2 regions of the Bacillus sp. DU-106 genome follow, and region 1 is predicted to be linked to the other one. Evidence: riboswitches for the same ligand, from Rfam matches in the RefSeq annotation. Region 1 holds a riboswitch; the other holds the start of a gene.
What was found. A riboswitch is a leader RNA that binds a small molecule or an ion and turns the genes downstream of it on or off. The one in region 1 is predicted to bind preQ1.

Region 1 (10,792 bases):
ACAAAGACATCTTACGCAGTTAAAAGAGGCGAAACATGCAATTTTGCAACGCTAAAGTGGAAGAAGTGGGAAACCACTTCTTTTTTGATACGTGCATAGTTTTCTTTCTTATTTTGGAATACTACATGGAGAAATAAGAAAGAAAAGAAGGAGTTGAAAAAACATGTCTAAGAAGAAGCGAGAAGAAGAGCGCGCCTGGAAAGCACGTAAAGAAAATCAACAACCGCACGGAAAAGTGAAAGCTTTTGCTGAATTAGTTGAAGGAACAGAAAAAACGTGATGAGTATTTCATCACGTTTTTTGTATGAGTGGAAAAGTTAATAAAAAGGTTGTACCGATTCCTTTTTCACTTATAATATCAATTTTTCCATTCATAGCTTGAACAACACTGAATACGACCATCATTCCAAGTCCAGTACCTTTTTCTTTCGTTGAATAAAAGGGCGAACCAAGACGTTTTACTTGTTCTGAATCCATACCGACTCCTGTATCTTTTATATATAACTGAATATGCTTATGATCAGGAACTAATGTGAAATAAAGATCACCGCCTTTTGGCATAGCCTCAATGCAATTTTTTAAAATATTTAATAAACATTGATTTAGTTTTTGCTTTTCTCCAGCGATAAAAAAAGAAGTGCTTTGCTTTATATAATGAGTACGTACATTTGTTAAATTAGCAAGCGGTGTAATTAGCGACAATGCATGTAGTAATTCTTCTTCTAACTGTAATATTTGTTCTTTTTCAATGCTTGGTTTAGCAAAGGTTAAATAATCTGTAAGAACATGATTTGCTTGTTCGATGCCATTAATGGCAATGTCGATATATAATTTTCGTTCCTGCTCAGTGCATGTATCTGATTGTAACAGTTGTAAAAAACCTTTCGTTGAAGTTAATGGATTGCGAATTTCATGAGAGATAGACGCTGCCATTTCACCAATTAAATGAAACTTTTCAGCATTTATAAGTTCATTTTGGAGACGAACTTGAGTTTGTAATATGTGTAGTAAATATAAAATTAGAATCGTACCAAGCATTGAACATAATTCATACACAATAATATGCGGTATATAATCAGTCTTATTTGTAACCTTTGAAAGGAAGAAGGGTATCCAACTAAATCCGTATGTGAGACTGTAGATAATAGCAAGTGTTATTTTTATACGATTATAAGTTCGATTGAAAAATTTATATGTTAATAATAGAACAATAAATAGAAGAACAGAACCGATAAGAGATGGGAAAACACCTACCCCACCTAATAATAAGCGATATATGTTTAATACAACTAAGATAGAACCACCAGCAATAGGCCCTCCCGTTAATGTACCGACAATTAATACAATATGGCGCATATCAAATTGAAAACCATTATTTGTTTTTGCTGCAAATGTAATACAGAGTACGGTAGCGAGGCAACAGAGTACAATGAATATAGCTGAATTTAATTTAGGAGAGCGTTTCCCTTTTTGATTCCAAAATAAATGATATACGAGCATTGTAATCAGGATGAATAATATATTTAAAAAGAGATAAATAATAAAGGATTTCAGTGGGATGCCTCCTCTCTTCTTATATTAAATTAATCATACTATAAAATGAAAGAAATGAAATAATAAATAGCGGAAAAATCAGAAATTTTTACGCTAGTATACAATATGTTACAATAAGCTATGTCAATGAAAGAAGAAATTCCGTGCACTGCGCGGGAGAGGTTCGCGAACTCCCTCTATAAAAAACTATGGAAACAACAATATCCTTAGGTATTGTTTTGTTTTTTTATTGTGACAGTTCAAGAACGTTCTTTCTTCTTATTTATAGTAGAGAAGGAGAATGAGTGAAATGAAAAAAGAAAAAGCAGTTGTTGTTTTTAGTGGAGGACAAGATAGTACGACATGTTTATTTTGGGCAATAGAGCAGTTTGCAGAGGTAGAAGCTGTAACGTTTAATTACAATCAACGTCATAAGCTAGAAATTGATTGTGCAGCGGAAATTGCAAAAGAACTAGGAATAAAGCATACGGTACTAGATATGAGTCTATTAAATCAACTTGCTCCAAATGCGTTAACGAGAACGGATATGGAGATTACACATGAAGAAGGTGAATTGCCATCGACATTTGTAGATGGACGAAATTTACTCTTCTTATCATTTGCTGCTGTATTAGCAAAACAAGTTGGAGCACGTCATATTGTAACGGGTGTATGTGAAACTGATTTCAGTGGTTATCCAGACTGCCGTGACGTGTTTGTGAAATCGTTAAATGTTACTTTAAATTTATCTATGGATTACCCGTTTGTCATTCACACGCCACTTATGTGGATTGATAAGGCTGAAACATGGAAATTATCAGATGAACTTGGAGCATTTGAGTTTGTTCGAGAAAAAACATTAACATGTTATAACGGAATCATTGGTGATGGTTGCGGTGAATGTCCAGCATGTCAACTTCGTAAAGCAGGATTAGATACGTACCTACAAGAACGCGAAGGAGCGAACAACTAATGGATAACTTTTTTGGATTTCGCATCGTAGAGAATTTGCAAAAAATGGACAAGGATATTCAGCGTAAACAACTCAAATACCATAATAAAAGAGTAATGGTCAGCAAGGAATTTACATTTGATGCAGCACACCATTTACACTGTTATGAAGGGAAATGTAAAAACTTACATGGTCACACATATAAAGTTGTATTTGGAATTAGTGGATATGTAAATGAAATAGGTCTTGCAATTGACTTTGGAGATATAAAAGAAATTTGGAAGAATGAAATAGAAATTTATCTAGATCATCGTTATTTAAACGAAACGTTACCTGCAATGAATACGACTGCTGAAAATATGGTCGTTTGGATTTATGAAAAGATGGCAGAAGCACTAACAAAAGAGAATAGAGTGAACGAATATAAAGGAGCTCGCGTTGAATTTGTTCGTTTATTTGAGACGCCGACTAGTTATGCGGAAGTAAGACGGGAGTGGATGCTTGATGAGTAAAATCCCTGTCTTAGAAATATTCGGTCCGACTATTCAAGGTGAAGGAATGGTTGTAGGGCAAAAGACAATGTTTATCCGTACAGCTGGTTGTGATTATAGCTGTGCTTGGTGTGATTCTGCTTTTACGTGGGATGGATCAGCTAAAGATCAAATTAGACAGATGACACCAGAAGATATTTGGGATGAGCTTGTTGCAATTGGAGGAGAAAATTTTTCTCATGTTACGATTTCAGGTGGAAATCCGGCATTATTGAAAAATATTGAGTTTCTTCTTTCTATATTAAAAGAAAATGGAATGCGAACGGCAATTGAAACGCAAGGGAGTAAATGGCAAGATTGGTTACTTCAAATTGATGAGATAACAATTTCTCCAAAACCACCAAGTTCAACGATGAAAACAGATTTTCAGAGGTTAGATGCTATTATTCAGAAACTAGCAGGAAAAGATATTAGTTTAAAAGTAGTAGTATTCGATGATCATGATTTTGAATATGCAGTTAAGATGCACGAACGTTATCCAAAGGTACCATTTTTCTTACAAGTAGGAAACGATGATACAAAAACAGTGGATGATGCGATGCTTATAAAAAAATTATTAGATAAGTATGAATGGCTGATTGATAAAGCTGTAAATTGTAAAGAGATGAATGATGCAAAAGTATTGCCTCAGCTTCATGCGTTAGTATGGGGAAATAAGCGCGGCGTATAACGAGAAGGGATGTTTAAAATGACAGGAAGATTAGATGAAGATTTAAAAGATGTAACATTACTAGGGAATCAAAATACAAAATATTTATTTGAATATAGCCCAGAAATATTAGAGGTATTTGATAATAATCATCCAAACCGTGATTATTTTGTAAAATTCAATTGTCCTGAATTTACAAGTTTATGCCCGAAAACAGGACAACCAGATTTTGCAACAATTTATATTAGCTATATTCCAGAGCAAAAAATGGTAGAGAGTAAATCTTTAAAGTTGTATTTATTTAGTTTCCGCAATCATGGTGATTTCCATGAAGATTGCATGAACGTTATTATGAACGATTTAATTAAATTAATGGATCCACGTTATATTGAGGTATGGGGGAAATTCACACCACGTGGTGGCATTTCAATTGATCCATACTGCAACTACGGGCGCCCAGGGACGAAGTATGAACAAATGGCTGATTACCGCATGATGAACCACGATCTATATCCGGAAACAATTGATAATCGTTAATAGAAAGAAAGGGCCTGTATAGTATACAGGCCCTTTCTTTCTATTATATTATGCATTTTGATTAATGACAGTATAGTTTTTATGACTTACAACTGTAAGAGGTTCCATATCTAGTTCTCTAAAATTCTTCATAATTGTTATATCAACAATAACAGAGTTTTGATTTACTTTTTGAACACGGCCTTGCATTCCACCTTTAAATTCGATGATATCTCCAGTTTCTGCGATCTGCATAAGCAACTCTCCTTGTTACAGTTTTCCCAAAAAAAGAATAAATTTGGGTTTTTTTATTTCCTCCTATTTTGAACCATATTTCCTACTTTGTAAATGTTTCCAAAGTAAAAATTCGAAAAATATTCACTTTTTGTAAGAAAATATGTAGAAAATCCATGTTTTTTGAAAAAAATAGCAAAAATGCGAGAATCTTTATATCGAGGTATAATGAAAAAGTAGAATAACCTGCTGAAGTGGGAGAAATTAGAGGCGGTAAAATGATGTTTGAATTTGTGGGGAGTGTTATAGCTTTAATTTTATTTTTATTTTCTTATATGCATTTAAAAAAGATTCGTCAATATGATACGAGTACATATTTTGATGGGATGGATGGTATCCATGCTTCGATAACACATGATAGTGGTGGGGAGATGTAAAGGTATATAACTTTATTTTCTTGCGTGGTATGATGTTTAGAACTAGTGCATAATAGAGTTCATAAGTGATGAATGGAGAGTGAAAAGAATGAAGATTTCTTTTATTCGTCATGGTCGCTTAGATTGTACTATAGAACCAATGACGGTTACATCCTTTCATGAATGGATAAAAGGATATGACTTACATACTATAACAGAAAAACAACCTATACCATTGGAAACAAGAGAAGCGGTTGAAGTAGCGAAATTGATTGTAACGAGTGATCAAAAGTGTGCTGTACAGTCAGCAGCTGAATTAATGGATTCTTTATCTTTTATACAAAATTCTCTTTTTAGGGAAGCGGCAGTTCCGGCGAGCTTTTATGCGCCAAAATGGTTGAAGTGTAAACTTAACGTATGGATGTGTATTGGACGAGCATTATGGATACTTGGTTACCATAAAAATGTTGAATCTTATAAGGAAGTAAGAGAGAGGGCAAGGCAAGCAGCTTACGTATTACATCGTTATGCTCTCGTACATGGAAGTATTGCTCTTGTAGGTCATAATTATTTTAATTCGATGATTGGAACGGAGCTGAGGGCAATGGGATGGTCTGGTTCGCCTATTTTGCATAGAAAGCCATGGGGATGTACAACATATACGTTTCACGAGGCGATGGATGGAAATATATTAAATACGAATTTAACATAAAAGCACACGATTTATATAAATCGTGTGCTTTCTTTTTAAGATACAGAAATTTTGACGTTTAATGGTTTTACGAGATGAGCATAAGGTTCGCCTACTAGCATAACAATTTCATCTTTTTTATAACCTAACTTTTCGTATAGTGAATAGGCGCGTGTGTTTTCTAAATTAACAAGTAAAGCGATTTTTTCATGCCCTTTTTCAGTTGCATAGATTTCGGCAGCTTCAATTAATTTAGAACCGATACCTTTTCCGCCGTGTGCACTTGAAACTGATAGTGTATCAATGTAATACTCATCAAGCTCAGCTTCTTTTTCTAACGTAATTGATTCATCTTTATGTAATTCTCTTAAGTGATGTACAATTGGTGCGTCAAGCTGTGTTGCTTCACTACCGTGATAAGCGACAATAACTCCAACTGCACTCTCGTCTTGTTCATAGACAAAACAGTTTTCGTAGCTCAGACGGTTATTTTCTTTTGAGAACCATGTCTCAAGTCCTAGTAATACTTCTGCTTCATCTGTGCTACCTGTGATTTTTTCAGCAATTTCATGCAGAGCATTATACAATAAAGGAGCTATTGCCATTGCATCTGTCTTTTTTGCTTTCCGAATCATAGTATCCCTCCTAGTTCTATTTGTATATTGTAGCATAGTGGTATGGAACTTTGCATAATTGAATGCCGAAATGTTTGATATAGAGAAGTAGCTATGTTAGTATATGATATTTAGTGGACATATAGTAAAACGATATTGTTTGCGAAATAACGAAAATAAAATCATGGCATAACAACGAGATAAAGTGAAACGTTAATCAGTAAGATTTTTTGTTCATTCCACGACTGATTAGTAGTCAACACCAATCGCACTACCTGCAAATAGCGGGATAAATTTACAGTTGTTGACCTATAGAATATACGATAAAATAAAATATTGCAGAGAGGTGAAATACATGGATAAAGAATTAGCAAATACAATTTTAGATCAGCTAAAAAATGGTGAAATAAAGGAGTATGTTGTTACGAAAGATGTATTTTATACGTTCAGAGAAGTTGTTGTAAATAGAGAAGACTTTAAGCATTTCATTGGTAACGCACAGCGAGGCGGGCAAGTGATTTATACATATTCAGAAACGCCACGTTCATAAAGAGGAATTTTGATCAGCAGGGCATCTCTCACTGATTAGTAGCCTTTCACCAATCGGACGTTTAATGCGGGATAAATAAAAGATAAAGGAGAGGGGAATTATGGGCGATTTTAAACAAGGCATTTTACCACATTGGGATTATATGTGGAAAGATAGAGCCGGCAATCGATTTATGGGAATGGTTATGTATCCAGAGAAACGAAAATGTTCAGCAAAAATGCTTCAGAAAATAAAAAGAGCATATGAAGAAGCAGTAGAAATTAAAGTAACTGTACAAGTTCGACATACATATCAGTACGTAGAAGGAATGATTGTATACTTTGATGAAGAGGCTCCGGTATGTACAATGATTGATAAAGATGAAAATCCGCATCATATATTTGTAAAAGATATTTTGCGCATTGAGCACTCTGAATAAACTTTTCATAAATAAATTGAAGTTCCATAATAATAATCTTTTTCTATAATAGTTATCTTTTAGTATGTAACGAGAAACGAAAGTATATGTATAATATATTTAATAAGGTAAATTTGATAAATGTAATCGTTTTTTAGAGCAGATTATAGTTTCATATCTGTTCTTTTTTGCGTGATGCTGGAGAAATATATTTCTTCAGCATCTACCGTTTTATGACAAAATATATTGTTAACTTTTTTAAAAATAAGGTTAAATTCGTTGACAACTTTTTTGAAAAGCACTTTATTGACATGAGTTTTAGAATGTTGTTTCATAGTCATTGTATTGAAAAAAAACGGCTATCATGTCGAAAAGTAAAAGTTAAAAAAAGAAAGAATTTATACATATATCTTGTGTCTTATTTTGAAACGTAATACAATATATAGAGAAATCAAGAACAACATATAGAGAATATAGATTTGAGAGGGAGGGTCGGAAATGTTAGTTGCATATGATTCTATGACAGGAAACGTGAAGCGTTTCATTCACAAATTAAATATGCCGGCCGTTCAAATTGATGAAGATCTAGTAATAGATGAAGACTTTATTCTTATTACGTATACAACAGGTTTTGGCAATGTACCAGAACGTGTTTTAGACTTTTTAGAGCGCAATAATGAAAAATTAAAAGGCGTATCTGCAAGCGGCAATCGTAACTGGGGAGACATGTTCGGTGCAAGTGCTGACAAGATTTCTACTAAATATGAAGTGCCTATTGTATCAAAATTTGAGTTATCTGGAACAAATAACGATGTAGAATATTTTAAGGAAAGGGTGCGGGAGATTGCGACACATTGAACTGAATAATGAAATCACGCAAATGCAGGACGGTTTTTATCAGCTTCATAAAGATAAAGAGGCATTAGAAGTCTTTATGGAAGAAGCTAGAGAGAATACCGTTCCTTTTAATAGCGTGGCAGAGCGAATGGAGTATATGAAAGAACATGATTACTATTACAACGTTCTGGACGAGTATAGCTTGGAGGAAGTAGAGGAAGTATATAACATCGCTTATGGTGAAAACTTCGAGTTCCAATCTTATATGGCAGCATCTAAGTTCTACAAAGATTATGCGTTAAAAACGAATGATCAAAAACAATACTTAGAAAGCTATGAAGATCGTGTAGCAATTGTTTCATTATACTTAGGACGCGGTGATGTTTCGAAGGCAAGACAATTCGCAAGCATGATTGTAAAACAAAATTACCAACCAGCGACACCAACCTTTTTAAATGCGGGAAGAAGCAGAAGAGGAGAAATGGTGTCTTGTTTCTTGTTAGAGATGGACGATAGCTTAAATTCGATCGGCTTTAACATTAATACTGCGATGCAATTATCGAAAATCGGCGGGGGAGTAGCTTTAAACTTATCTAAACTACGCGCACGCGGTGAGCAAATTAAAGGTATCGACAACGCTGCAAGTGGCGTAGTACCTGTTATGAAATTGCTTGAAGATTCGTTTTCATATGCGAATCAGCTTGGCCAACGAAAAGGTGCCGGTGCAGTATATTTAAACATTTTCCATTGGGATATTATTGAATTCCTTGATACAAAAAAAATAAATGCCGATGAAAAGAGCCGTATTCAGTCTCTATCAATCGGAATTATCGTTCCAAGTAAGTTCTTTGAGCTTGCTGAGAAAAACGAACCTTTCCATGTTTTCGCGCCTTACACGGTGTATAAAGAATACGGAAAGCATTTAGATGACATTGATATCGATGAAATGTACGATGAATTAATGAGCAATCCGAAAGTGAAGAAGAAGCCACTAGATATTAGTGCACGTGATATGCTTATTAAAATCGCTATGATTCAGCTTGAGTCTGGTTACCCATACTTAATGTTTAAATCAAATGCAAATAATCAACATCCATTGAAGGATATTGGAACTGTGAAGATGTCGAACTTATGTACAGAAATCTTCCAGCTTCAAGAAACTTCAGAAATAAATGATTACGGTACAGATGACATTATCCGTCGTGATATTAACTGTAACTTAGGATCGTTAAATATCGTAAACGTAATGGAAAATAAAGAAATTCGTGAAGCAGTTCATGCGGGAATGGAAGCTTTAACAGCTGTTTCTGATATGACGATTATTCCGAATGCACCAACTGTGAAAAAAGCAAATGACGAGCTTCATTCAGTTGGACTTGGAGCAATGAACTTACACGGATATTTAGCAAAAAATAAAATCGCTTATGAAAGTGCAGAAGCGAAAGAATTCGCTCGTACATTCTTTATGATGTTAAATTACTACTCTATTGAGAAAAGTATGGAAATCGCTACAGAAAAAGGCGAGACATTTAAGGACTTCGATAAATCTGATTATGCGAATGGCACATACTTCGAAAAGTATGAAACGACAGATTACAGCCCAGTAACTGAAAAAGTTCAGCAACTATTTGAAGGAATTCATATTCCAACAAAAGAAGATTGGACAAGTTTAAAAGAGCAAGTGCAGAAGAATGGTTTATACAACTCATATCGTCTTGCCATTGCTCCAACACAATCAATCAGTTACGTTCAAAATGCAACTTCAAGCGTAATGCCGATCGTAAGTCAAATCGAATCAAGAACATATGCGAATGCGACAACATATTATCCAATGCCGTATTTATCAAAAGATACGTTCTGGTACTATAAATCTTCTTACGATATGAATCAGTTTAAATTAATTGATTTAATCGCAGAAATTCAAGAACATATTGACCAAGGAATTAGTACAATTCTTTACGTTAATAGTGATATTTCAACACGTGAATTAGCACGTTACTACATCTATGCACATAAAAAAGGCTTAAAGAGTCTGTATTATACGAGAACACGTAAATTAAGCGTGGAAGAGTGTGTGGCTTGTACCGTTTAATATAAAAAGTGAGACATGATGAGCAGGGTTTTCTGAACCCTGCTCATGCTTAGTTATCATATTTAGAGAAGGGGCGATTTAATGCGTGCGGTAAACTGGAACAAAAAAGAAGATGATTTTAGTTTAATGTTTTGGAAGCAAAACATCGCTCAGTTTTGGACAGAAGAAGAAATTGCGGTTTCGTCTGACAAAAATACTTGGGTGCAATTATCGAAAGAAGAGCAAATTGCTTATAAGCGTGTATTAGGTGGTTTAACACTTTTAGATACGAAACAAGGTGGCGAAGGAATGCCACTTGTACTGGTTCATCTTGAAAATTTACAAGCGAAAAGTGTATTAGCTTTCATGGGAGCTATGGAAGAAGTACATGCGAAAAGTTATAGTCACATTTTCACAACATTAGCTACAGAAGAAGAGATTGATGATATTTTTGACTGGGTAGACAATCATCCGTTACTTGAGAAAAAAGCTGGTATTATTACTAGTTACTATCGTCGTTTATTAAAGCCTGAAGTAACAAAAAAAGAGTTATACATGGCAATGGTAGCAAGTGTGTTCTTAGAAAGTTACTTATTCTATAGCGGATTCTTCTATCCACTTTACTTAGCTGGTCAAGGAAAACTAACAGCAAGTGGTGAGATTATCAACTTGATAATTCGTGATGAGTCAATTCACGGCGTATTCGTCGGTATTTTAGCACAACAAATCTTCGCAGAACTTTCTGCAGAAGAGCAACAAGAAGTGCAAAAAGAAACACAAG
Region 2 (10,792 bases), 240 kb from region 1:
CGAGTGGAATTGAAATAATTCCTGGTGTCGTATATGGGAATAACGCTTCCCCAACAAAAATAGCTTTTCCAGCTACAGGGTTCCAAACATTCGGACTCAACGCTACGAGAACAATTGCTGATACGAGACCTACAATCATACCCGAAATAGCACCCGTTGTATTAAAACGCTTCCAATATATTGTAAATAAAATTACTGGTAGATTTGCACTCGCTGCAACTGCAAATGCTAATGATACTAAAAATGCTACGTTTAATGTTTGGGCAAATAATGCAAGTATGATAGATAGTATCGCTACTCCAATAGATGCATAACGAGCCATGGATACTTGCTCTTTTTCCGTTGATTTTCCTTTACGAATGATTTCATTATAAAAATCATGAGCGAATGCTGATGCTGCTGTTAATACAAGACCTGCCACTACAGCCAAAATCGTTGCAAAAGCAATTGCTGATACGAAAGCAAATAAGAAGTCTCCACCTAACGCTTTGGCTAATAAAGGTGCCGCCATATTACCAGCTGGGTTTGCTTTAATAATCGCTTCATTTCCTACAAACGCTGCCGCACCAAATCCTAAGAAAATCGTCATAATATAAAATGCACCAATTAACCACGTCGCATATACGACAGATTGACGTGCAGTTTTTGCATCACGTACTGTAAAAAAGCGGACAAGTATATGTGGTAATCCAGCTGTACCAAGTACTAGTCCTAAATTTAAAGAAAGTGTATCAAGACCATCCTTATACTTTACACCTGGATTTAAAAATGAATCTTTTAAAGGTGTAGCTGTTTTCATTTGAGCGAACATTTCAGTCACGCTGAAGTTGAATTTTGCGAAAACGATAACAGAAATAATAAACGTACCAGCCATAAGTAATACAGCCTTTACGATTTGTACCCAGCTCGTTGCTGTCATACCTCCAAAAATAACATACACCGTCATAAGTGTTCCAACGATTAATACAGATGTCGTATATTCAATCCCTAATAATAATTTAATAAGTGCACCCGCGCCAACTAATTGTGCAATCATATAAAAGATAGAAATCGTCATCGTATTAAGAGCTGCAACTCCGCGAACTTTTTTCGCATCAAAGCGTGCTGCAATCATATCCGCCAAAGTGTACTTTCCTAAATTTCTAAGCGGTTCTGCAACAAGATATAGTACAACTAGATAAGCAACTAAAAAACCGATACTATAAAAGAATCCATCAAACCCAGTTAATGCGATTGCTCCAGCTATACCGAGAAATGAAGCAGCAGACATGTAATCTCCAGCAATGGCCAGACCATTTTGCCAACCAGTTAATCCCCCTCCAGCCGTATAAAATTCACTCGCACTTTTCGTTTTTTTCGATGCAAAATAGGTTATGACGAGCGTACCAAGAACAATAATTAAAAATAGTGCAAATGCAGTAGTATTCAAGTTCAGCCCCTCCCTTTTTGCATATCTTGCAGAATTTTTCGGGAGATTTCATCAAATGATTCTGCTTTTTTGCTATAAATCATACATAGTGCCCATGTCATGATAAATTGGGAAAAAGCAAATACCCACGCCCATGTAACGTCTCCAAATGCAGGTGTATTAAGCACCTTTGAATACGATGTTAGAATAGGTAATGCGATAAAAAAACTAAAAAAGAAAATACTCATTGGAATGATAAACTTCTTTTTCGTATTTAATAACAATTGAAATTCTTCCGACTGAACGACCTCTGTATAATTCACCTCATTTTGCAACTTACGTGCTGACGTATCGTCTCGTTTCATTAACCGATCCCCTCTCTTACTTGAAATACACTTCCCCCTTGCATACCTAAAGACTAAATTTTATAAATATTCAGAAACTTACATTCATTTTAGACAATCCATGCATTCATGCAAAGATTTTTTGATAGACATTTTTCGGCAATTTCCCCTAAATTTTTAATATACTTTTTCAAAATAAAGTGACACTTTACTTATTTATCCTCATTAAGACAAAAGCAGTGCTTAACGCACTACTTTTGTCTTTTTTTCCTTTTCTAAATTACGAGCCGTTTCGCTTAGCTCAACATCTTTTCCGTCTTTCAGTGTTCCAAATATAAAATCGAATACTGGATTTGAAACACCAAACCAAAACTTTTCATTTTTATAATGGTGTAATATATGTTGTTTTTTTAGCCATCTTCCAAACTTAGTGACGGGACGAATCGGTCTATGAGCAATATAATGTTTCCATTCGTAAACGAGCAGCATAATAATCATTCCGATTCCAAATGAAAGTGTAATAGTAACACTTTTTGTAATACCATATGCTATAAGTAAATATATAGTAAAACTAGGTATACTAAACCATACAGGTAAAAACAAAAGTTTTAAATCATCTGGATATACGTGGTGATCATAATGCAATCTTCTTAACATTTTTAATAGAAATGTGTTTTTAGGTGGCTTTATATGGAATAAAAAACGATGTGTCATATATTCATTAAGTGTATAGAAAACAATCCCAAACATACATGCTAACATGCCAAACCACGTAAAAAATTGCATTTTTAAAATAATAATGAAAACAAATAGAATGCTATACATAATAACGATATCATGTTGTAAAAAGAACTCTTTCCCCACTTTCTTCATCTTGTTTCCCCCTTTTCCCAAAAAACAGCCGCAACATATCGTTACGACTATTTCTTTTCTATTCTTATTCTATTCACTTTACAAATTTGCCTGCTGTTCTATTGTCGAGAAAAAATTGTTTGGTCCAAATATATTTTGCTTCGGAATAATATGTTCCACTGCAAACACTGTTACTTCTCCTCTTTGCACTTCTCCAATAATGAGCCCAAATATTTCATGATTTACTGCAAACGTCGGTTGCTTTGTTTGTAACAATCTTGCAGCATTATGAAATACCGCTTCATATAGTGGATTTCTATCAGTAATTTCTTTTCGGATTTTTGGCGCTAACGTAATTATAATTTCTTTTCCGTCAATAGTGGTTCGATACATAAAAATCTCCCCTTCAATCTTATGTGAACAACTGTAAAGCTTTGTATGCAAAATGTATAGAGTAACCTACTAAAATAATACCTGCTCCGGCTGTTATGTAGCCAAGCGCTTTTGGTTTTAATAAAGTTCTTCCAAAATGTACAGAAAAAGCAATATTTAAATTCCATAAAATAATACCAACAATAATGCAAAGACTGTACAAAAAAGCTTCTTGTTTCGTTACCTTCGTAAGTAATGAGCTAAGTGTACTTCCGTATATACCAAACCAAAAAACAAGATTTAATGGATTGGATATCGCAATTAAAAATCCTGCCATAAACGATTGCTTAAGGCCACCTACCTCTTCTTTTTTATATTCCATATTCGAGTCGAAAATTCCTTGTTTTACACTTTGAAATCCTAAATAAAATAACAAGAAAAAACCCGTGCAATACATGAAGGCTTGTACATATGTATACATAAACACAGAAGATAAACCGAAATAAATGAGAAGCATAAATAAAACATCTGCAGTCATTCCACCAATTCCAACAACCCAAGCGTGCCAAAACCCACGTTCAATTCCTCGTTTTAACATTTCAATATTAATCGGCCCTACTGGCGCAGCTAATGATATACCTAATATGATTTGCTGTATAATTGCTCCAAACATCGCTCTATCCTTTCTACTCTCTTTACTACTAGTTAATGATGTAATTTGAAAAAATAGACTAGCTTTCATAATAAAATACCCTTTTTTATCCAAAATATACAAAAGAGCCATCTAGGTGATGGCTCTTACTTTTCTATCCTATGAAGAAAAGGACATTTCCCTTTTATTGGCTCTACATCGTCTCCTATGAAATATTGTTTCCATTCACGATGCTCTGGGTCACCATAATGACTAATGTTAGGATGTTTCGGCAATTGATCCCACTTTTCAACTCGCTCACGAACCATTTGTCTTGAATATGCTCCTTTAGGACGATCTCCCTCTAATCCATCAAAAATAGTGCGTGGCTGAAACCCAATAACGAGAGAATTCCCTAAATGTCTAGTTTTTCGTTGTTTATAAGCTGGCGCATTTCCAAATGCGAATATTGGCTCACCACCAAATGAAAATTCCCATAAATAATGGTCTGGATCTTCAGGAATTTGCTTTGGCCATGCTTGATTATCGTTTTCATGTAAATACTGTAACACTTTCCAAAAGGAATCACGGTAATATTCGAGTGGCTGTTCTTCACATTCCGGTTCTACAAAAAGGAAAAAGCCCCTTCTTACAATCGGCCTCTCTTTCATTAACTCTAAAAAAGATAACATTGTATGTGGTAAATGACTCCAATCATTATGAGAAAGAAATGAATAACGAAGTTCATTCTTTTTCAAAGCTGTTAAACCGAAATAACATGGAAAAGTTGGTTCTAACACAACATTTGAAAAAATCTCAAATTCTTTTGCAACCCAATCCGGTATGTCGGTTCTCGTTCTCATTCCTTCATTATCTAATAAGTAAGACTTATTCATTCTTTCACCTCATTATGTATAGCATTCAATTAAGAATATTATATACTCAGCCTGTCCTATACCTATTTAAAAATTTGACTGAAAAATTATTTAAAAATACAAAAAAATAAAATCGCTTACTTGACTAAATTCTCCCAATTCGTGTATATTTAAATTAATCATTTAGCAGAATATTCAAGAATATAGCATTTTTAGTTTATATTATTTTTTTAAAATGAATTTCACTAAATGAAAATAGTAAACGCTTTTAGGAGGAATTGTAACATGCAAGGAAAAGTAAAATGGTTTAACAACGAAAAAGGTTTTGGATTTATCGAAATGGAAGGCGCTGACGATGTATTCGTACATTTCTCTGCTATTCAAGGCGACGGCTACAAAGCTTTAGAAGAAGGTCAAGAAGTATCTTTCGACATTACTGAAGGTAACCGCGGACCTCAAGCTGCTAACGTAGTAAAACTTTAATCCAACATATAACAGGAGGTTACCTTACTTGGTAACCTCCTTTGTTATTCCTTTGTATATTTCCGTTTTACAGAGCAAAAACTATGTGAAATGCGCACTATACAAAGGAGGAATTATTAATGGGATCAGAAGTAAATGATTTTGAAGAAGTGAAATTCCGTGTAGAAACAGCACAAAAAATGGTAGGATCAGCAACAATTTCAATGGATCCAGATACATTAGAACATGCTACTACTGCTGTAGAAGCAGCTCGCTCTCAGCTTGAAATTATGAAATCTGTTGCAACTGATTTAGATGAGCCATTTTTAATGAATGAGGAAAAAAAATTAAATAAATGTGAGCATCAACTAAACGAAGCAAGACACTAAAAAACATCCAGAGAATTTTCTCTGGATGTTTTTTCATGACAACTGTTCCCCATACTTTTTCAATGTTTCTCCCACTGTACATTGCCTTATACAAAATGAATGAGCGTAATACTTACTATTTGTCTTTCGATTATGTTCTCGCAAAAAACATCCTTCACAATACGTTTCTAATAAGTCATTTACCTCTGTAATGAGTTGCTTTTTATCCACCTTTGCACCTCTCTATTCGGTTATTTCTTTATGACTATCAATACTTGTTCCTTCTAATGCTTGCGTAGCTAATTGATGTGCTTCTTTATTTTGTTTTCTAGATATCGGCTCACATATAAGTTTTAATTTCATTTGCTTCGCCTTTTGCTCAATTTGGTCTAAATAATGATTTAAATGTTCATCATAACAAGGCCATTCTCCGGCTAATTGCTGCAGTACCACTTGTGAGTCTCCGCGAAGTGTAACTGCTTCATACTTAATCCCTAGTTCCTCGAGTATATTCATACCGTATAATAATGATGCATATTCCGCTTCATTATTATCATATATACCTTCTATATATGCATTGCGGCGAATGCGGTAGTTTGTATTTCCTTTTTTATAATACACACATATACCAACGCCAGCTTCTTTCGTTTGCACATCATACCCCCCATCAAAATAAACGAGTATTTCTTGGGGCTCTTCCTCTACTTGCTTACTTAACTTTTTCATCTCTTTTAATGACCATTCTGCGTCCATTTCATCGTAAAATAAAAGTTCCTTAGCTCTTCCTGTTTTCTCAAAATCCTCTGCAAATTGAAGTACTTCTTCTATGTTCATATACTCTGTTGTTAATTCCGTCTGCAATCCACGCTTCGTTTTATACAACCAATGAATTTTATATTTCATACTACATTCCCCTTATGTAAGACTTCTTATATATATCCGGCTAATTGAAGCCTCACTTTATTTTATTATATTTTATCTAGAGTCACAGCATTATATTCAATATGATTACATACAAAAAGAGCTATCCCTATAGGAATAGCTCTTTCATCTATTACATAAATCTTTCAAATTGTACTCGCTTATTAATCCAGTACATTACAGGCATACCGATCGCCATGACAACAAATTCACCAATTGCACAAGTTAACCAAGACAACATAAATGGTAAACCCAATGCAAGATGAAGTTCAATTGCAATCATAAACATTGTAATTGTAAAAATAACTGTATTAAAAATCATACGAGCCCAAACACCTTTAATAAATCGCATAGAAATAATCGTTGCAACTAACGCAAGAATAGATTGCCCTACTCCAAATACTAAATCGTAAGCGATCATAGGTGAGAAAAAGAGATTCGTTAAAAATACACCTAATACAATTCCGTAAATTGCTTTCTTGTTAAATACAACGAGATGATTAAACATCTCTGAAATACGAAATTGTACATTCGTAAAGCCAAATGGCTGAATAAGCATAGAAACAGCAATATATAATGCCGCTAAAATACCATTACCGACTAAAGTTCTAATATTCATGACAAAATCTCCTTAGTTTTTTTACGTGGGATGGTTTCGAACCACGTTATTCGTTTTTTAAGCACCAAGATTATATTTTACGTGGTAGCCCCTCTTTCGTCAATAGATTCCTATCATAAACTACCTTTTTCCTTTTAGACAACGTATAATGAAACATATGAAAGATTTAGGAGGTTTCACTTCATGACAGCAACAATTCAAAATGAAAAAGTGATCGTTTCCATTTCTGACAAAGGTGCAGAATTACAGAGCGTTCGCTTAAAAGAAGACAACACAGAATATTTATGGCAAGGTGATTCTACTTATTGGGGACGCCGTGCACCAATTTTGTTCCCAATTGTCGGCCGATTAGTAGATAATACATACTACGTAGACGGTAAACCATATTCATTAACACAACACGGTTTCGCTCGTGATCTTACTTTCTCTGTGAAAGAACAAAGCGAAACAAAAATCACTTATATCGTTACTAGTAATGAAGAAACATTAAAAAAATACCCATACGAATTCGAATTACTCGTTTCTTATGAGCTAAATGGACAAAGCGTTCATATAACATATGAAGTAAACAATCCTACTTCAAAAGAGATGTTCTTCTCAATCGGAGCACATCCTGGATTCAACTTCCCTTTATTGGACGGTGAATCATTTACAGATTATCACTTATCGTTTAATGGTTCGGAACGCTTAGAAACAAGCGTATTAGAAGGACCTTATCTTTCAAACAAAAAGCAATTAATCGCTGAAAATACGACTGAATTGCCACTTACATATGATTTATTCAAAAATGATGCACTTATTTTTGAACATATGAATACGAATGAAATTTCGATTCGTTCTCATAAACATAATAAATTTGTAAAAGTAGAATTTGATGGATTCCCATTTGTTGGCGTATGGACACCAGGGGATAACGCACCTTTCTTATGTATTGAACCTTGGTATGGCATCGCTGATGAAGTAAATCCAGCAAAAGATTTCAAGAACAAAAAGGGAATTCAATCTTTACAAGCGAATGAAACATTTACATGTCGTTACAGCATCACAATCGGATAACTACTCTATCCCCTACTTCAAAAAAATATTTAAGTAGGGGATCATCTTATAATTTGGAGGTTTCTCATTTTGATTGAAGTATATATTGATGGTGCATCAAAAGGAAATCCTGGTCCTTCTGGTGCAGGAGTGTTTATTAAAGGCGTTCAGCCACCTGTACAATTATCAGTACCACTTGGAACAATGTCCAATCATGAAGCAGAATACCGCGCTTTACTTTTAGCATTAAAATATTGCATCGAGCATAATTATAGCACTGTCTCTTTTCGTACAGATTCGCAGCTTGTTGAGCGGGCTGTTGAAAAGGAATACGCAAAAAATAAAATATTTGCACCTCTTTTAGATGAAGCACTGCAGTACATAAAAAACTTCGATCTCTTTTTTATTAAGTGGATTCCAAGTAGTCAAAATAAAGTAGCTGATGAATTAGCTAGAAAAGCTATCTTACAAAATTAACGGGGGTATGAGTGTGAAAAAAGAGTGGATTGCTCCTCTTGCTTTATTATTTGTCTCTTTTATTTGGGGAGCTACGTTTGTTGTCGTTCAAAACGCTATGTCTTTCGTTGGTCCATTTACGTTTAATGGTATTCGCTTTTTATTCGCTGGAATTATTTTATTATTCGTTCAAATTATTTTCTCACAGAAAACTTCAAAACAAGAATTAAAACATAGTAGTTTAGCTGGATTAATGGTTGGGTTCTTCTTATTTGTCGGCTATTTATTACAAACATTTGGCTTACTTTATACAACTTCTTCAAAAGCAGGTTTCTTAACTGGGCTAAGCATTGTTATGGTCCCAATCTTATCATTTATCTTTTTAAAACAAAAAGCCACCATTTTCATCGTACTTGGTATTGCTGTAGCTACAACAGGTTTGTACTTATTAACAGCTGCTGATTCTTTCCAATTAAATATAGGAGATATACTTGTTCTTGGTTGTGCAGTCGCTTTCGCTGCCCATATTCTTATTAACGGCTTCTTTTCTAAAAAAATATCACCTTTATTATTAAGCACATCTCAAGTATTAGCTGTTGGTATATTTTCTTCTATTTGCGCTTTCTTGTTTGAAGATTGGGAAAAGTTATTTTCAGTATCACTATGGACGAATCAATCCTTTTTATTCGCACTCTTTCTAACTGCCCTGTTTGCAACATCTATTGCTTTTTTCATTCAAACATCGGCACAAAAACACACTTCTCCAACGAGAGTAGCAATTATTTTCGCAATGGAGCCCGTTTTTGCTGCATTAACAAGCGTTCTCGTTGCAAATGAACAACTTTCTATTTCTGCTATTATCGGATGTCTATGTATTTTTCTAGGCATGATTTTTGTTGAATTACCTTCCAAAACAAAAAAAGAAGCGCAGGCTGCGTGAAGTTACGCTTGTAACTTCCGCATAAAAGCCTTAGCGCTTTTTTTATCTGTAATTTCTTCCTCTTTCAATCGTTCTAATAACGCAACGAAATAACTACCATCAAACTGCAATTGATGTTTAATTGTGGCTTCTATTGCTGCGTTCACAATCCCATCAGACGCACCAGTATATCCTTGTCCAAACATAATAAACCCTTGTGCTTCCTCTGATAATTTAAATCCTTTCGTATGTAAGAATGAAAGATAATCTTCTACTGTTTGCATGTTATTCCCACCTACTCAAAAATTCTCCATCTCCTATCATACATGTTTTTACACGCTATGAGAATGAAATTTCTTTGACAACTTTGTAAATCAATCTTCTACTTCTCTTACAATGGAGGATTTTCTAACAATCTGAAGGAATATGTACAGTGGAACTTATTTCATATTAAAGGGGAGACACGATGAAACAAGCACTATTAATTATTGACGCTCAGCAAGAATTAATTGATGGAAATGAGCAAGAAAATGAAGTTTTTCGTAAAACCGAGCTATTATCTACACTAAATATAGCCCTGCAGAAAGCAATAGATTCAAATGCTCTTATTGTTTTCGTAAGAGATATCGATGTTGCTTCTGGTAGTGGCGAAGGATTTGAAGTACATAATCAAATTCAAGTACCCCAGTCTGCAATCTTTATTAATAAAGCAGCAACCAATTCATTCTACGGCACTTCTTTACTTGAACTTTTAAAAGAAGAAAACATTAATCATATTGTTATAGGCGGATGTAAAACAGAACATTGCATTGACACTGCCGTTAGGACAGCAACTGTACAAGGATTTGACGTTACATTAATTAAAAACGGGCATTCAACAACTGATTCTAACGTATTGTCTGCAGAGCAAATTATTGGTCATCACAATAAAACTTTACACGGTCATTATAACGTTGATCATTTTTCTATGGTGAGAGATATCGAGGAAGACCTCTTTCAGCCGACTCATGATCAATATCGTGATTAGCGAAAAAGAATCCTTCATTCAGAAGGATTCTTTTTCACCCAAAAATTTGTGCTGCAATGCTATATAACTCATTATTCCTTTTTAATAATTGACCGCTATTTTTCATCATAATTGGTGGTGTATTCACCTTTTTAAAACCAGCAATCTCTAATACTTTCATGAAATCTTTCTTTCCTTCTAGTACATCAATTCTTAATTTACCATTATGCCCTTTTGCTAAATCATGTACAATTCTCATTGCCATCTCATCATTTTTAGCAACAACCGGCCCTATTATCTTATTTTCTGGTGTTTGTATGCTTAAACCGTAACCTAATACATTTTGTTCCTTGTCCTTTACAACGATACACTGTTCACTTTGCATAATTCTTTTCTTTAAAAACTCTTTTCTATTTGTTCCAAACGCATATTCATCTATTTTTATTATTTTTTCTAAATCACCCTCTTCATAATTCATCACATAATCTTCATTTCTTACACAATAATGTTTCGCATTGTATGAG

Region 2: another riboswitch for preQ1. It lies ahead of C3Y97_RS07970 (QueT transporter family protein); the one in region 1 lies ahead of queC (7-cyano-7-deazaguanine synthase QueC).

The regions. Positions count from the first base shown of each region.
Region 1 is NZ_CP026607.1:1,300,729-1,311,520, forward strand. Features, by position in the region: gene C3Y97_RS06695 (DinB family protein) at 1-55, shown strand, start outside; gene C3Y97_RS28035 (DUF6254 family protein) at 164-280, shown strand; gene kinB (sporulation sensor histidine kinase KinB) at 292-1,500, opposite strand; PreQ1 riboswitch class I at 1,707-1,750, shown strand; gene queC (7-cyano-7-deazaguanine synthase QueC) at 1,844-2,506, shown strand; gene queD (6-carboxytetrahydropterin synthase QueD) at 2,506-2,997, shown strand; gene queE (7-carboxy-7-deazaguanine synthase QueE) at 2,990-3,706, shown strand; gene queF (preQ(1) synthase) at 3,725-4,222, shown strand; gene C3Y97_RS06725 (YkvS family protein) at 4,271-4,456, opposite strand; gene C3Y97_RS06730 (hypothetical protein) at 4,717-4,872, shown strand; gene C3Y97_RS06735 (hypothetical protein) at 4,961-5,563, shown strand; gene C3Y97_RS06740 (GNAT family N-acetyltransferase) at 5,599-6,177, opposite strand; gene C3Y97_RS06745 (hypothetical protein) at 6,512-6,706, shown strand; gene C3Y97_RS06750 (hypothetical protein) at 6,807-7,124, shown strand; gene nrdI (class Ib ribonucleoside-diphosphate reductase assembly flavoprotein NrdI) at 7,602-7,961, shown strand; gene nrdE (class 1b ribonucleoside-diphosphate reductase subunit alpha) at 7,948-10,032, shown strand; gene nrdF (class 1b ribonucleoside-diphosphate reductase subunit beta) at 10,114-10,792, shown strand, end outside.
Region 2 is NZ_CP026607.1:1,538,201-1,548,992, reverse strand. Features, by position in the region: gene C3Y97_RS08020 (solute symporter family protein) at 1-1,429, opposite strand, end outside; gene C3Y97_RS08015 (DUF485 domain-containing protein) at 1,432-1,773, opposite strand; gene C3Y97_RS08010 (sterol desaturase family protein) at 1,996-2,625, opposite strand; gene C3Y97_RS08005 (hypothetical protein) at 2,704-2,997, opposite strand; gene C3Y97_RS08000 (LysE family transporter) at 3,017-3,760, opposite strand; gene C3Y97_RS07995 (YqcI/YcgG family protein) at 3,775-4,503, opposite strand; gene cspB (cold shock-like protein CspB) at 4,768-4,965, shown strand; gene C3Y97_RS07985 (DUF2564 family protein) at 5,085-5,333, shown strand; gene C3Y97_RS07980 (zinc-finger domain-containing protein) at 5,367-5,543, opposite strand; gene C3Y97_RS07975 (ribonuclease H family protein) at 5,556-6,215, opposite strand; gene C3Y97_RS07970 (QueT transporter family protein) at 6,367-6,852, opposite strand; PreQ1 riboswitch class I at 6,859-6,903, opposite strand; gene C3Y97_RS07965 (aldose 1-epimerase family protein) at 7,036-7,908, shown strand; gene C3Y97_RS07960 (reverse transcriptase-like protein) at 7,978-8,364, shown strand; gene C3Y97_RS07955 (DMT family transporter) at 8,378-9,283, shown strand; gene C3Y97_RS07950 (DUF6123 family protein) at 9,286-9,546, opposite strand; gene C3Y97_RS07945 (cysteine hydrolase family protein) at 9,729-10,289, shown strand; gene C3Y97_RS07940 (GNAT family N-acetyltransferase) at 10,324-10,792, opposite strand, start outside.